Regions from separate parts of the Romboutsia sp. BSD2780061687b_171204_C1 genome, predicted to be linked through region 2. Evidence: riboswitches for the same ligand, from Rfam matches in the RefSeq annotation. Region 2 holds a riboswitch; the other holds the start of a gene.
What was found. A riboswitch is a leader RNA that binds a small molecule or an ion and turns the genes downstream of it on or off. The one in region 2 is predicted to bind S-adenosylmethionine.
Positions count from the first base shown of each region.

Region 1: linked by a shared signal. The riboswitch ahead of I2H23_RS10200 (Na+/H+ antiporter NhaC family protein) and the one ahead of I2H23_RS09440 (O-acetylhomoserine aminocarboxypropyltransferase/cysteine synthase family protein) in region 2 are both predicted to bind S-adenosylmethionine.

Region 1 covers NZ_JADMRK010000004.1:203,257-209,591, reverse strand. The annotation lists gene nrdF (class 1b ribonucleoside-diphosphate reductase subunit beta) at 1-809, shown strand, start outside; gene I2H23_RS15615 (small, acid-soluble spore protein, alpha/beta type) at 958-1,086, shown strand; gene I2H23_RS10225 (hypothetical protein) at 1,344-1,715, shown strand; gene I2H23_RS10220 (deoxycytidylate deaminase) at 2,087-2,623, shown strand; gene I2H23_RS10215 (hypothetical protein) at 2,794-3,342, opposite strand; gene I2H23_RS10210 (YtxH domain-containing protein) at 3,564-3,932, shown strand; gene I2H23_RS10205 (hypothetical protein) at 3,938-4,288, shown strand; SAM riboswitch class I at 4,470-4,568, shown strand; gene I2H23_RS10200 (Na+/H+ antiporter NhaC family protein) at 4,689-6,008, shown strand; gene I2H23_RS10195 (hypothetical protein) at 6,066-6,209, shown strand.
Region 2 covers NZ_JADMRK010000004.1:45,650-51,984, forward strand. The annotation lists gene I2H23_RS09415 (DMT family transporter) at 1-180, opposite strand, end outside; gene I2H23_RS09420 (hypothetical protein) at 265-1,389, opposite strand; gene I2H23_RS09425 (EcsC family protein) at 1,521-2,312, opposite strand; partial or broken gene I2H23_RS09430 (homoserine O-acetyltransferase/O-succinyltransferase family protein) at 2,448-3,338, opposite strand; gene I2H23_RS09440 (O-acetylhomoserine aminocarboxypropyltransferase/cysteine synthase family protein) at 3,340-4,611, opposite strand; SAM riboswitch class I at 4,667-4,770, opposite strand; gene I2H23_RS09445 (hypothetical protein) at 4,953-5,510, opposite strand; gene I2H23_RS09450 (hypothetical protein) at 5,749-6,335, shown strand, end outside.

The sequences.
Region 1 (6,335 bases), 160 kb from region 2:
AAAAAGAATTATATAAAAAAGTATTAGGTGGACTTACATTACTAGACACTAAGCAAGGAAATGATGGGGTACCATCTATGATGAGCCTTACAGATAACCTTCAAAGAAAAGCAGTATTATCATTTATGGGAACTATGGAAGAAATACATGCTAAAAGTTACTCATCTATATTTATGACACTGCTTTCTAATGATGAAATTGAAGAATTATTTAAATGGATAGAAAGTGAAGAAACACTTCAGAAAAAGGCGGACTTAGTACTAGCCCAATATAAAAATACAAAAGATGAAGAAAGTTTATATTTATCTATGGTAACAAGTGTATTCTTAGAAAGCTTTTTATTCTACTCAGGTTTTTTCTATCCACTATATCTAGCAGGCCAAGGTAAAATGGTTGCAAGTGGAGAAATAATATCTCTTATACTTAGAGATGAATCACTACATGGAAAGTATATAGGACTTCTTTCTCAAGAAATATATGAAAAGTTTGAAGAAGCTAAAAAAGAAGAATTAAAAGATAGAATGTACAAAATACTTGAAGATTTAATGGAAAATGAAATAAACTATACAAACACTATATACAAAGATAGCGGTCTTGAAAGTGAAGTTATAAATTTCTTAAAATACAATGCTAATAGGGCATTAGAGAATTTAGGGTTTAATGAATACTATAAAGTAAGTGAAATAAACCCAATAGTACTAAATGGACTAAGTACAGAAACCAAAAATCACGACTTTTTCTCGACTAAAGGTAATGGATATCAAAAAGGTGTATATGAAGAATTAAAAGATGAAGATTTCTTAATATAAAAAAATCACTTGGATAAAACCAAGTGATTTTTTAGTTTAATGTTTTATATTAGGTAAAAGCATTTTAATAATCTTATAAATCAAAAATACATAATAATATCATTTAAATTTGATAAAAATATATAAGAAAGTTTAAGGAGGTATTAAAATGTCTAAAAAACCAGCAATAAGTAATGCTAAACAAGCTCTAAATCAAATGAAACTAGAAATAGCAAATGAACTAGGAATATCAAATAGTCATATAGATGGATCTAATGATACATCATATAAAAATTGACATATAGGTGGAAACTTAGGTGGTGTGATGAGTAGAAGATTAGTAGAAATGGGTGAAGAACAGCTACTAAGAGAATATAATAAAAAAAATAAATAATTAACAGGCATTGAGTTGAAAGTCAGTAAACAACTCAATGCTTTTTTTAGTAATTAAAACCATTTTAGTGTAAAAAGTTGACGAATTAAGTAGATGAAATTATAATGAAAGTACAAAGTATAACCACGATTAATAGGTAGGCTATATAAAGGAGATTAAGGATGAGTTCAGAGTTAGCAAGACTAAAAGAATTGTATGAAATATTTTTAGATATGGAAAAATATTCAGTATTATTACCAACAGAAAAGAGGCTTTCAGATTTCGTAAAGGTTACGTTAGACAAAGAACATGAAGTAGTGTATTTAAAAGAAGAAAAACAAGAAAGAAAGTTAAATTCAGATGGGTTTAAGATAAATTTAATTTGTATATTAGAAAGTGTAGAAGATTTTTTAGATAATTCTAATATTATTGATAGATTTAGTGAAGTTGAAGAAGGAAAACTTAGTGAAGAAGAATATATAAAGTATGCAGGTGGTATTTGCTTGGCTAGAGGTAAATATGATAAGATAATTTCAAAACTTTATGTTATATAAATATATATTATGCCTTTAAGTAGATGCTTAAGGGCTATTATTAAAAAAGACAGAATTTATTTCTGTCTTTTTTTAATAATAAACTGAAAAATAAAGCTATATAAAATTAATGACTAAGGAGCATGATTAAAGGGATAGTAATATTATTACTAAAAAAATATATTATATACATTTATGTTAAATAAGTAGTTAAATATTACAAATTTATAATAACTCTTGAAAAAATAATGACGTGTGAGTTAAGATGATTTTAAGAAAATAAAAAATAAGATTATAGATGCGGGTATAATGATTAGATTTAACTAAGGTTATAGGGATTTTGACATATAAAGATATTTATAAATAATAAATGAACAGAAGGAGCATATCATATGAGAAAATTATTTACAGAGTGGGCGATGGATATAGCCGAAGATAGTAAAGTTAGAAGTACGTGTGTTTCAAGACAAGTAGGAGCTGTAATTATAAAAGGAAAGCAAATTATAGCTACAGGTTATAATGGAAGTCCTGCTGGAACTATTCATTGTTCAGATATTGGCTATTGCGAGAGAAAAAAAAGAGGTATACCTTCAGGACAAGGCTTAGAACTATGTCGAGCTGGGCATGCTGAAGCAAATGCTATAATACAATGTGCTAAACATGGAATAAGCTGTGAAGGAGCTACATTGTATGCTACTACTCAACCTTGTGTATTTTGCTCAATATCTATTATTCAAGCAGGAATAAAAAAAGTAATATTTAAAGGAGAGTATCCTACAGGCTTAGGGCAGCAGCTATTTGAAGAAGCTGGAATAGAATACATTAAATATGAAGATGCATTAAAACAAGAGCAAGAAGAACAAGAAGCTAAACGTGAGAAAGAGAAGAAACGTGTTCAAGAATTCTTAAGTAAGCCAAGGAGCTATTAAAAGGCTAGGCTAAACAATTTAGCTTTTATAGAAAAATATATAATAATTCATTGTTTATTTATATTCAACAATGATTACTGTAAAAAGATATATTAAATATAAACAAAGCTACTTAACATATGTTAAGTAGCTTTGTTTATATTTAATAGTGTTGAGTTTAATATAATATTTTACCTTAAATACTTTCTATAGTAATATACAATCATAAAAAAAGCACCACATGAAGCATCTATTAAATCTATCATGGTATCTTTTAAACCGCCAGATTGCGTATTCATCTTAAATAAGACATCTAGTAAATATTCACATATTTCACAAATTGCTGATATGCCCATTGCAAAGAAGAAAAGAATCATACATATTAAAAGTTTATTATTTTTACTACTAATATTTTTTAGTATATTAAATCCAATTTTAACAGATATAAATCCAGACCAAAAATGAAGAAAATCATCATAAAATGGGATTATATCGTAAAGTCCATAACATGAACCTAGTAAAAAAGAAGATAATATAAAAATGTTTCCAATTATGTACAATGGGCAGTCAAGTATAGCTAAGTTTTTTAAATAAGCTTTAGTAAGCACAAAAGTAATTATAAGCGAAATTAAGCTAATTACGCTTTTTCCAAATTCTTTGTTAAATAGAAAAAATATTATAGATAAAATATAAATAATGTAAAGTAATATACTAAATTTCTTAATATCTTTATGTTTCATAGCAATTCCTACCTTCCATAATTATTATATTATTATGTGCATACGTATAAATAAAATGTAAGTTTAATTTATATAATTTAATTTAGCTGAAATATAAAAAAATAAATAGAAAAATAAATTATTTTGTTTTAAAACTTACTAATTTGGGTATATATGTATTAGAAATATTAGAAAAATAGTAAAAAATGGTATAATACAAATTAACAATAGGAGTGATGAGCATGAGTTTAGCAAAAAAAATAGAACAAAAGAAAAAAGCTAAAAAAGCAAAAGAAAGAAATAAAAAGATAAAAATAGCTACACTAGGTGTTGCAACAGGTGCTATAACAGGAATACTAGGTGGGGTTTTATTAGCTCCTAAGTCAGGAAAAGAAACTAGAGAAGATATAAAAAATACAGCTAAAGATATAAACACAAATGTAAGTGAAAAGGCTGCCAAAACAAAAGAAAAATTAACTACAAATGTAAATGAATCTAAGAGAAGAATAAAAGAGTATTTAGATAGTAAAAAGAAAGAAAATGAAGACGTAGTAGATACTAATGTTGTAGAATTATTACAAGCTCCACAAGAAGCTAAGGATAAAGAATAATTGCTATGGAGAATAACATTATGTACATAGATTTAAATGTAATATATATAATACTAGCATTATTAGGTATAGGTGCATTAATATTTTTAATAATAACTTTAAAAAATATTAATGAATTTATTAAAAATATCAATACAGTGGTATCAACAAATTCTGATGACATACATACAGTAGTAGGTAAATTACCTAATTTAGTTGATAATATCAGCGATATTAGTGAAAATGTAAAAGACGTTGCGGAAGTTGCAACAGATGTAACAGCAGATATAGTAGTGGCTAAAGAAAATGTAAAATCTAATGTTGAGATATTTACTGAAATATTAAATATATTAAAATCTGTATTTATTAATAAATAGTCATAAAAGTCATAATTAAATCATAATTTAATTATGACTTTTTTTATTTGCTAATATATCATAATAAATTAAGATGTATAAAAAATTAATATATATAATTTATAAGTAGATTTATTAGAATAATTAAAAAATAATATTGACAAAATTGTGAAAATTAACTATTATATAAATAATTAAATAATTCTTATCAAGAGTGGCGGAGGGACTGGCCCGACGAAGCCCAGCAACCAGTATTATTATACGGGTGCTAAATCCTGCAGCATAAGCTGAAAGATGAGAGTATAATTTTTGCTGTCAAAGCCTGAGTTATCTCAGGTTTTTTTTATTAAAAAATATCAGGTATATTTAAATAAATTAAAATTATACTCTTTAGAAGTTTTAATATAAAGGGAGGTATATTATGAAAGAAGAAGCAAAAAAAGGTAGTATATTAGGATTATTACCACTGGGTGTATTTTTAATAGTATTTTTAGGTAGCGGGGTAATAACTGGGGATTTTTATAAAATGCCAGCAATAGTAGCATTTATAATCGCAACTATAGTAGGATTTTCTCTTAATAGAAAAGTTAGTTTAGGAGAAAAGATAGAAGTATTTTGTAAAGGAGCAGGTAATATAGATATAATATCTATGATTATGATATTTATACTTGCAGGTTCTTTTTCAAGTGTAGCTAAGGCAATGGGAGGTGTTGACTCAACTGTTAATTTAAGTTTATCAATTCTTCCTCCTAATCTTTTAGTATCAGGGTTATTTGTAATAGGATGTTTTATATCTATATCTATGGGAACATCAATGGGAACAATAGCAGCACTTGGGCCAATAGGCATAGGAATTGCAGCTAAAACAGGAATACCAGCACCATTAGTAATAGGAGCTGTTGTAGGTGGAGCTATGTTTGGAGATAATTTATCTATGATATCAGACACTACAATAGCAGCAACCAAAACTCAAGGATGTGAATTAAAAGATAAATTTAGAGTAAATTTCTTAATAGTTTTACCAGCAGCTATTATAACTGCTATATTATTAGCTACTATAACATCAGGGTATAGTTTAGGTGGTAGCACAAGCTATAGATATGATTTTATAAAAGTTTTACCATATTTAGGCGTTTTAGTAGGGGCTTTATGTGGAGTAAATGTATTTGTTTTACTTAGTTTTGGAGTAGTATTTGCAGGTGCAATAGGATTATTTACAAATTCATTTGGGTTATTTGGATTTATAGAAGCTATATCAGGTGGTATATCAGGAATGTATGAATTATGTCTACTTGTTATAATAATCGGAGGACTTGTAGAACTTATAAAATTAAATGGTGGAATAGACTTTATACTTAATTTTATAAGTAGTAAAATAAAAACTAAAAAAGGTGCAGAGTTTGGTATAGCAGCATTAGTAAGTATAGTAGATTTATGTACAGCAAACAACACTATAGCAATAGTAACAGCAGGGCCACTTGCAAAAGATATAGCTACAAAATTTGATATAGATAATAGAAAAACTGCAAGTATATTAGATATATTCTCATCTTGTTGGCAAGGCATAGTTCCATATGGTGCACAAGTATTAACAGCTGCAGGGATGGTAGGAATATCTCCTGTTGAATTAATTAAATATCTACATTATCCTTGGTTAATGTTAGCTTGTGGAATAATAGCTATAACATTTGGTATTCCAAACTTAAATAAAGTTAATAAAAGGAAAAAAGAAGTAGCTTAATGTAACTATAAAATTTTAGTTTCATATAATATAAAAAAAGAAATACTGGAGGAGATTATGGCATTAGGTGACTATGATTTCTTAGTAGGAGTAGTATCGACTTTTATAATAACATCATCTTATGAAATATCAATATATACTATAAATCAAGCTCGATGTATAGTTAAATCATATAAGTATATGAAACATAATAATACTTAAAAAGTGAAGTTTTAAAACTTCACTTTTTTTACGCTTAAGGAAATTATGATATTTCAAAAATTAGTAGATAATTATTACAGTTAAGTAATACCAATCAGTTTAGCGAGTGTAAAAAATAAACTTAAT
Region 2 (6,335 bases):
TTTTGCTTTTGTAACCATTATAAATGCTACTACACAAGAAACTAAATTTCTAAAAAATGTCTTTTGAAAAGTTGGTAAGTCTCCTGCTAATTTTATAAAGGCTGACATCATAGCAAATCCAAATGCCGAAATTATTATACATATTATGCCTTTATTTCTGTTACTTAACTCTGTCTGCACGATATACCTCCTATGTAATTTTTATATTTATCTTTTGTATGCAATTATTTATTATATATTAAAAAAAACTATCTAGCTAGTTTTTTATATAATCTCATAATCATAGTCCAACGTTACATTACTTGTGTTTATATTATATAAATTATATTCTTCTCCAAAAAAAGTCAGTAATATTTTTTTACCTTCAAATGGTTCTAAACCTCCATTTATGTCTATTCTCTTAAAAATCTTTTTAGCAAATACTCTGCCAGTAGCATCTTTTAACTCAATCTTAAAGTTATTAATATCATTAATAGTATTTTCTGTTAAGTTTAGTAAATATCCATTAAGGTATAAAGTATTTTTTTCTTCAAATATATTATTTACTATTAAATTCATACTATCTTTCTTTACCTTAAACTCTCTTGCAGAATAAATACTATTTCTATTTAAATAATTACCTTTTAAATTTTTAAAGTCATAATTATTTACATCTTTTTCAGTAATAAATTTATTATATCTTTGTCTTTTCCTATAATTATAATCGGTAAGTAATAATCCTTTATATATGTTTTTTATATTTGAATCTATTAAGTTACTATACGTTTGTATAATACCTAATGTATCTGCATTAGATATTCCGACTACTCTTTGTTGTATTAAGAGTTCATAATAATTATTGTAAATTTGCTTTGTGGGAAAAATTCCATTTGGTGCATCTACATATGCGTCAACTGCATTTTTAAGCTTACTATTAGGTAAATATAAATACTCCAGATATTCTTTTTCTTTTGATGAAATATCTATTGTATATTTTTTCTTTCCACAATTTACGCTTACCTTATAATCATCTTTAAAAGTTGCGCTACAATTATTATTTTTATAAAATATATCTTGGTTAAATATCTCTATTAATTTACCATCTTCATATTTATATATAACTCCAATTTCAAATCCTCCAGACCCCCCGAATCCACCTCTAACCATTATTTCTGATTTATTGTCTCCTGTAAAATCTCCTAAAAATAGTTGCATATTATAACCAGAATATTTGATATTAACAGTAATATGCTCACTATTTTCTGGTTTTAAAATAAGTTCTATATTATCGACATAGGAGATTCCTTCAAAAGGATATACTCCTACTAATATTACTTCATCTTTTGAGTTTACTTTACTTATATTCCCATAACTACTATCTATTAAAACTTTCTTTGTAGGGCTTTCCATGGCTACTCCCCCCCTAAACTATTTTACTCTAGTTATAATATCTTATGAGACTTTATATATTAATGTTATATTTAAAATACACATTATAAACTTACACAAATTAATATACTAGTCAAATTACTTGGCATATATTATAAAGTTATTTTATTAATAAAATTTTTATATTTTGTATATATAAAGTTTTCCTTCTTAGCCTCGTGGTCTTTATCATCTAATATTCTCATATGATAAGCATATATTGCATATTCACCTAGTTTATCTACTAATTTATTGTTTACATATGCCCCAACAAAAGCTCCTATTCCTGGCACTAACTGAAATAACTTTGCTAAATCAATGTAATCTCTATACTCTTGTTGAAAGCTTCTCCAATCAAATGCATTAATATCATCAGATAACTTATGTTTAAAATCATCAAAGCATTCCATATTTTCAAATACATAGTTTACATGCTCTTTACTTGAAAAAGCAAGCTGAAATATGTTTAATATATATAATCTTTCTTTATAATCATTTGTATCAAATCCATATATGCTAGCAATTTCATAAATAAGCTTTATTTTTATACTAAGAAGTAATGGAAAGTCACAAAGCCCTATAAATATGCCTCCTGCCCCTGTTCCAGCACCTTCTATCATAGCAGTTCTCTTATAAATTTTTATCTTTTCAAGAGCTAGATTATCTCTTTCTTCTAAAGATATATCTAGTATAGGTTTTTTAGTAGTATACTTAGACCCAAATAAAACCATTTTAGTCATATTTTTTATAGCTACAGTTAATATTTCGTGGTACTTTTGAGGTAAAACGGAATTTATTTTATTTTGAGTTTCTTTTGATGCTTTATCTATTATAGATGGTTTTTTTCGTATTTTCTTTTTCCATTTTTTTAATTCTTTTAGTTTAATCTCATTATAATTTTGCATTTTTTCACCTATTTAAAATTTATATTAATTATTTACATAATATATTTATTATACATATAGATTTTTAATATTACTATGTACTTATTTTTCCAAACTAAACAAGCTAGTTATCTAACTAGCTTGCTTAATTTCTTATTAAATTATATTAATCCAATTATTGTATATCTTAATGCTGTGTTCCATCCAATCTACACTTATTCCTTTGTTCATATCATCTTCAATAAAATAATTTTTAGGTATATCTATATATATTTTTTTATTTCTATCCCTTAAATATTCTCTTTTCAAGCATTCTTTATCATACTCATGATGTCCAAATATATAATAGTCATTGTACTTCCCTTTTATAATATGCTCTATACCTTCATCTGTTGTCGATAGTATTTTTATAGATTTACAATTTTTTAAATCCTTCCTATTTAATATAGTGTGCCTAGAATGAGCACATATAAAACCATTATTTATATTTTTGAGTATTTCATCATCACAAAGTATATTATGTTTATATACTCCAAATATCTTCTTATCAAGTATCTCTTTGTTTATTCCATATATATGATTTAAACAAGCCTGCGCTCCCCAGCATATACTTAACATACTTTTTAAGTTTTTAATAGAATAATCAAATATATAATTTAATTCATCTATATATTTAACCTATTTGAAATCTATTTTTTCAATAGGAGCTCCTATAACTATAAGTCCATCTAAATCATATTTTACTTCATCAAAGGTATAATAATTTTTCATCAAATATAGTCTATTACAATTTTTGTATACGTGCGTTTTAAGCCTTATAAACTTTATATTTATATCCTCATTCATTTTTGAAAATAACTCTAATAAATGAGCCTCTGTCTCTACTTTATTAGGCATAAGATTTAGTATACCTATAGTTTTACAATGAGGGCTGATCTTATCTAAACTAAATTTTCTATATAACTTTTTATTATAAATTTTGTTTTCTATTATACAATTATCTACAAATTTGGCTCCATTTATTTTTTTACAAAGATATACAGTCATATTATATTTCCTTAAGTGCTATATCAAAGTCATTTATTAAGTCATCTATATTTTCTATTCCAACAGATACTCTAATCATCTCTAAACTAACTCCACACTTTATCTTATCTTCATTAGACAGTTGGCTATGAGTAGTGCTAGCTGGATGAAGTACTGATGTTTTATTAAATCCAAGGTGTATTGCTAAATCTACTAATTTTAAAGATTTTATAAAAGTCTTAGCTTCATTTATTCCACCTTTTATACCAAATGTTAATATTCCACTTCCACCTTTTAAGTAAGTTTTTACTTTCTTATAATCTTCTCTACTTTCTAAGTATGGATAGTTTACCCAGCTTACTTTTTCATGATTTTCTAAATACTTTGCTAATACTAAAGCATTTTTACTATGTTTTTTCATTCTAAGATGAAGTGTTTCCAATCCTAGATTACTTAAAAATGCATTAAAAGGGCTCATTGTGCTACCTAAATCTCTAAGCAGTGATGCTCTTAACTTTGTTATATATGCACTTTTCCTAAATTCTTCAACATATTTAATATCATGACAACTAACATCTCCATCACTTAATAATGGATATTTCCCATTATCCCAATTAAAATTACCACAATCAATAACTATTCCTCCAAGTGCCACTGCATGACCATCTATATATTTTGATGTAGAATGTATAACTATATTTGCACCAAAATTTATAGGATTACATAAATACGGGCTTGCTACTGTATTGTCAACTATAAAAGGAATATCCCCCTTTTTAGCTATTTCACTTAATTTCTTAAAATCTAATATATCTAGTCCTGGATTTCCTATAGTTTCTCCATATATAGCTTTAGTATTTTCATCTACTAAGGATAGTATATATTCTTTATCATCATTATTGGATACAAATTTTGTTTCTATTCCAAAACTTCTAAGAGTTATATTAAATAAATTATAAGTTCCACCATATAGTGATGATACTGATATTATATTGTCTCCACTTTTGCATATATTTAAAATAGCTAAAAGCACCGCCGATTGTCCTGAACTAACTGCAACTGCTCCGACGCCACCTTCAAGATATGCTATTTTTTCTTCAAAATTTGCTACTGTTGGATTGCTTATTCTACTATACATATGGCCATCTGCTTTTAAATCAAATATATCTGCCACTAAGTCTGGATCTTCATATTTGAAGGTTGTACTTTGAACCAAAGGATACACCATAGGCTCCCCAACATTTGGTTTATATCCCCCTCTTACACATAAAGTTTCCTTGTTATAATTTTTCATAAAAAAAGCCCCTTTTATCTAGGAAGCCTTTTATTAACGCAACAAATCAATATGCCTTTTATCTCTCAGGAAAACTCCTGCAGGATTTAGCACAATTCTAACTAAGTTAGCTGTTGCCAGGCTTCATAGGGCCAGTCCCTCCACTATTCTTAATAAAAGACTTTCTACTTATTTTTATTATTTAATAAGTATTATATATTATAATTATCGAAATTATAATTTAATAAATTAATTTATATATATATTTATATGTATATGTTCATAAAATATTTTATACTATAACTTACCATTTTTGCTTAATTATTGATTATTCCAAATTACTATATTCTATAAAATTTTGTCTAGTTTTGAGTTTTTACTACATATTTATTTCTAACCTCTTTAGGTAGAATATTCCATACATAAACTGCTAAAGAGAAATCTAACATACTATGTATTATAGTTCCAACTCCTATTAATCCTATAACAGATACTAAAAAACCTTGATTATAAAATCCTTCCGAAAGGTTTGATGAAAAATAAAAAGGTATAATTACTAAAACTTCTCCAATAGCATGAATTAATCCTATAACAAATGAATATCCTAAAGAACTTTTTATACTCTTTATAAGATCCCTATTTTTGTTTAAGTAAATACACCCAATACTAACAAATAATAAATGACTTAGTGCTCTAATTACAATTGGTAATGGGAAACCACCAAATAAAAAACCTATTGTAGTTCCAAGTGTTACAAATAGAACAGTCTTTGATGATATAAACATAGCTATAAATATTGGTATATGACTAGCTAATGTAAAAGATGCCGGTTCTAATATTATTTTAATTGGTGAAAACATTGGTATAATAATTCCCATTGCACATAAAAGTGCTGATAATACAATATTTTTAGTTCTCATATCTCTCCTCCAAATATATTTTTTAATTTAGTATATTTAATTCATATTACATGTGTCTTTACATATATATTTACAGTTTAGTGACTAAATTTATAATTGTCAAATACTTTTTTATGTTTATTCATTTAAGCTTGCTTACATATATAAAATTAATTTATTCATATTTATAATTTTTTAATATTGATAATATCAACTAATATGCTATAATTTACATAAATTTTCAATGAGTGGTGATATTATGAATGAATATATTGGGATAATCATAAGAAATCAAAATGATAAGTTTTTACTTTGTGATGGAAGCTTTTATATAAAAACTAAATTAGATTCTAATAGGGATATTAAGAATATAATAAAAACCGAAATATACAATGTATTAGAAAAAGACATATTTAAGATAAGAAAAATTTTTGAAGAAAAAATTATTCATATATATGAAGAAATAACACTTTACTTAGTTGATGTTGGAGTTTATACCAATGACTATGATTTTATGTCAATAGACAAGATAGTAAGTGAAATTATAAATTTTGATGATAAAAATTTTTTTAATGAATATATATTAAAACCTGAAGAATACTCTAACATACTCTCAACTACATTTACTTTGCTTATGCTTGTTATCACAGTTAATATATTTCATTTACCACAATTTATACATAATATTTCTTCATATACTCTGAGTGGATTTTCACTTATTTTTATATATTCAATATTTAATAAATACTTAAAACCAAAGTTAATAAAATACTTATCTTACTTTAAATTTAATGTTAAAATTGCTAACTATATAACATCACTTTTACTAGTTATATATTGTATAAT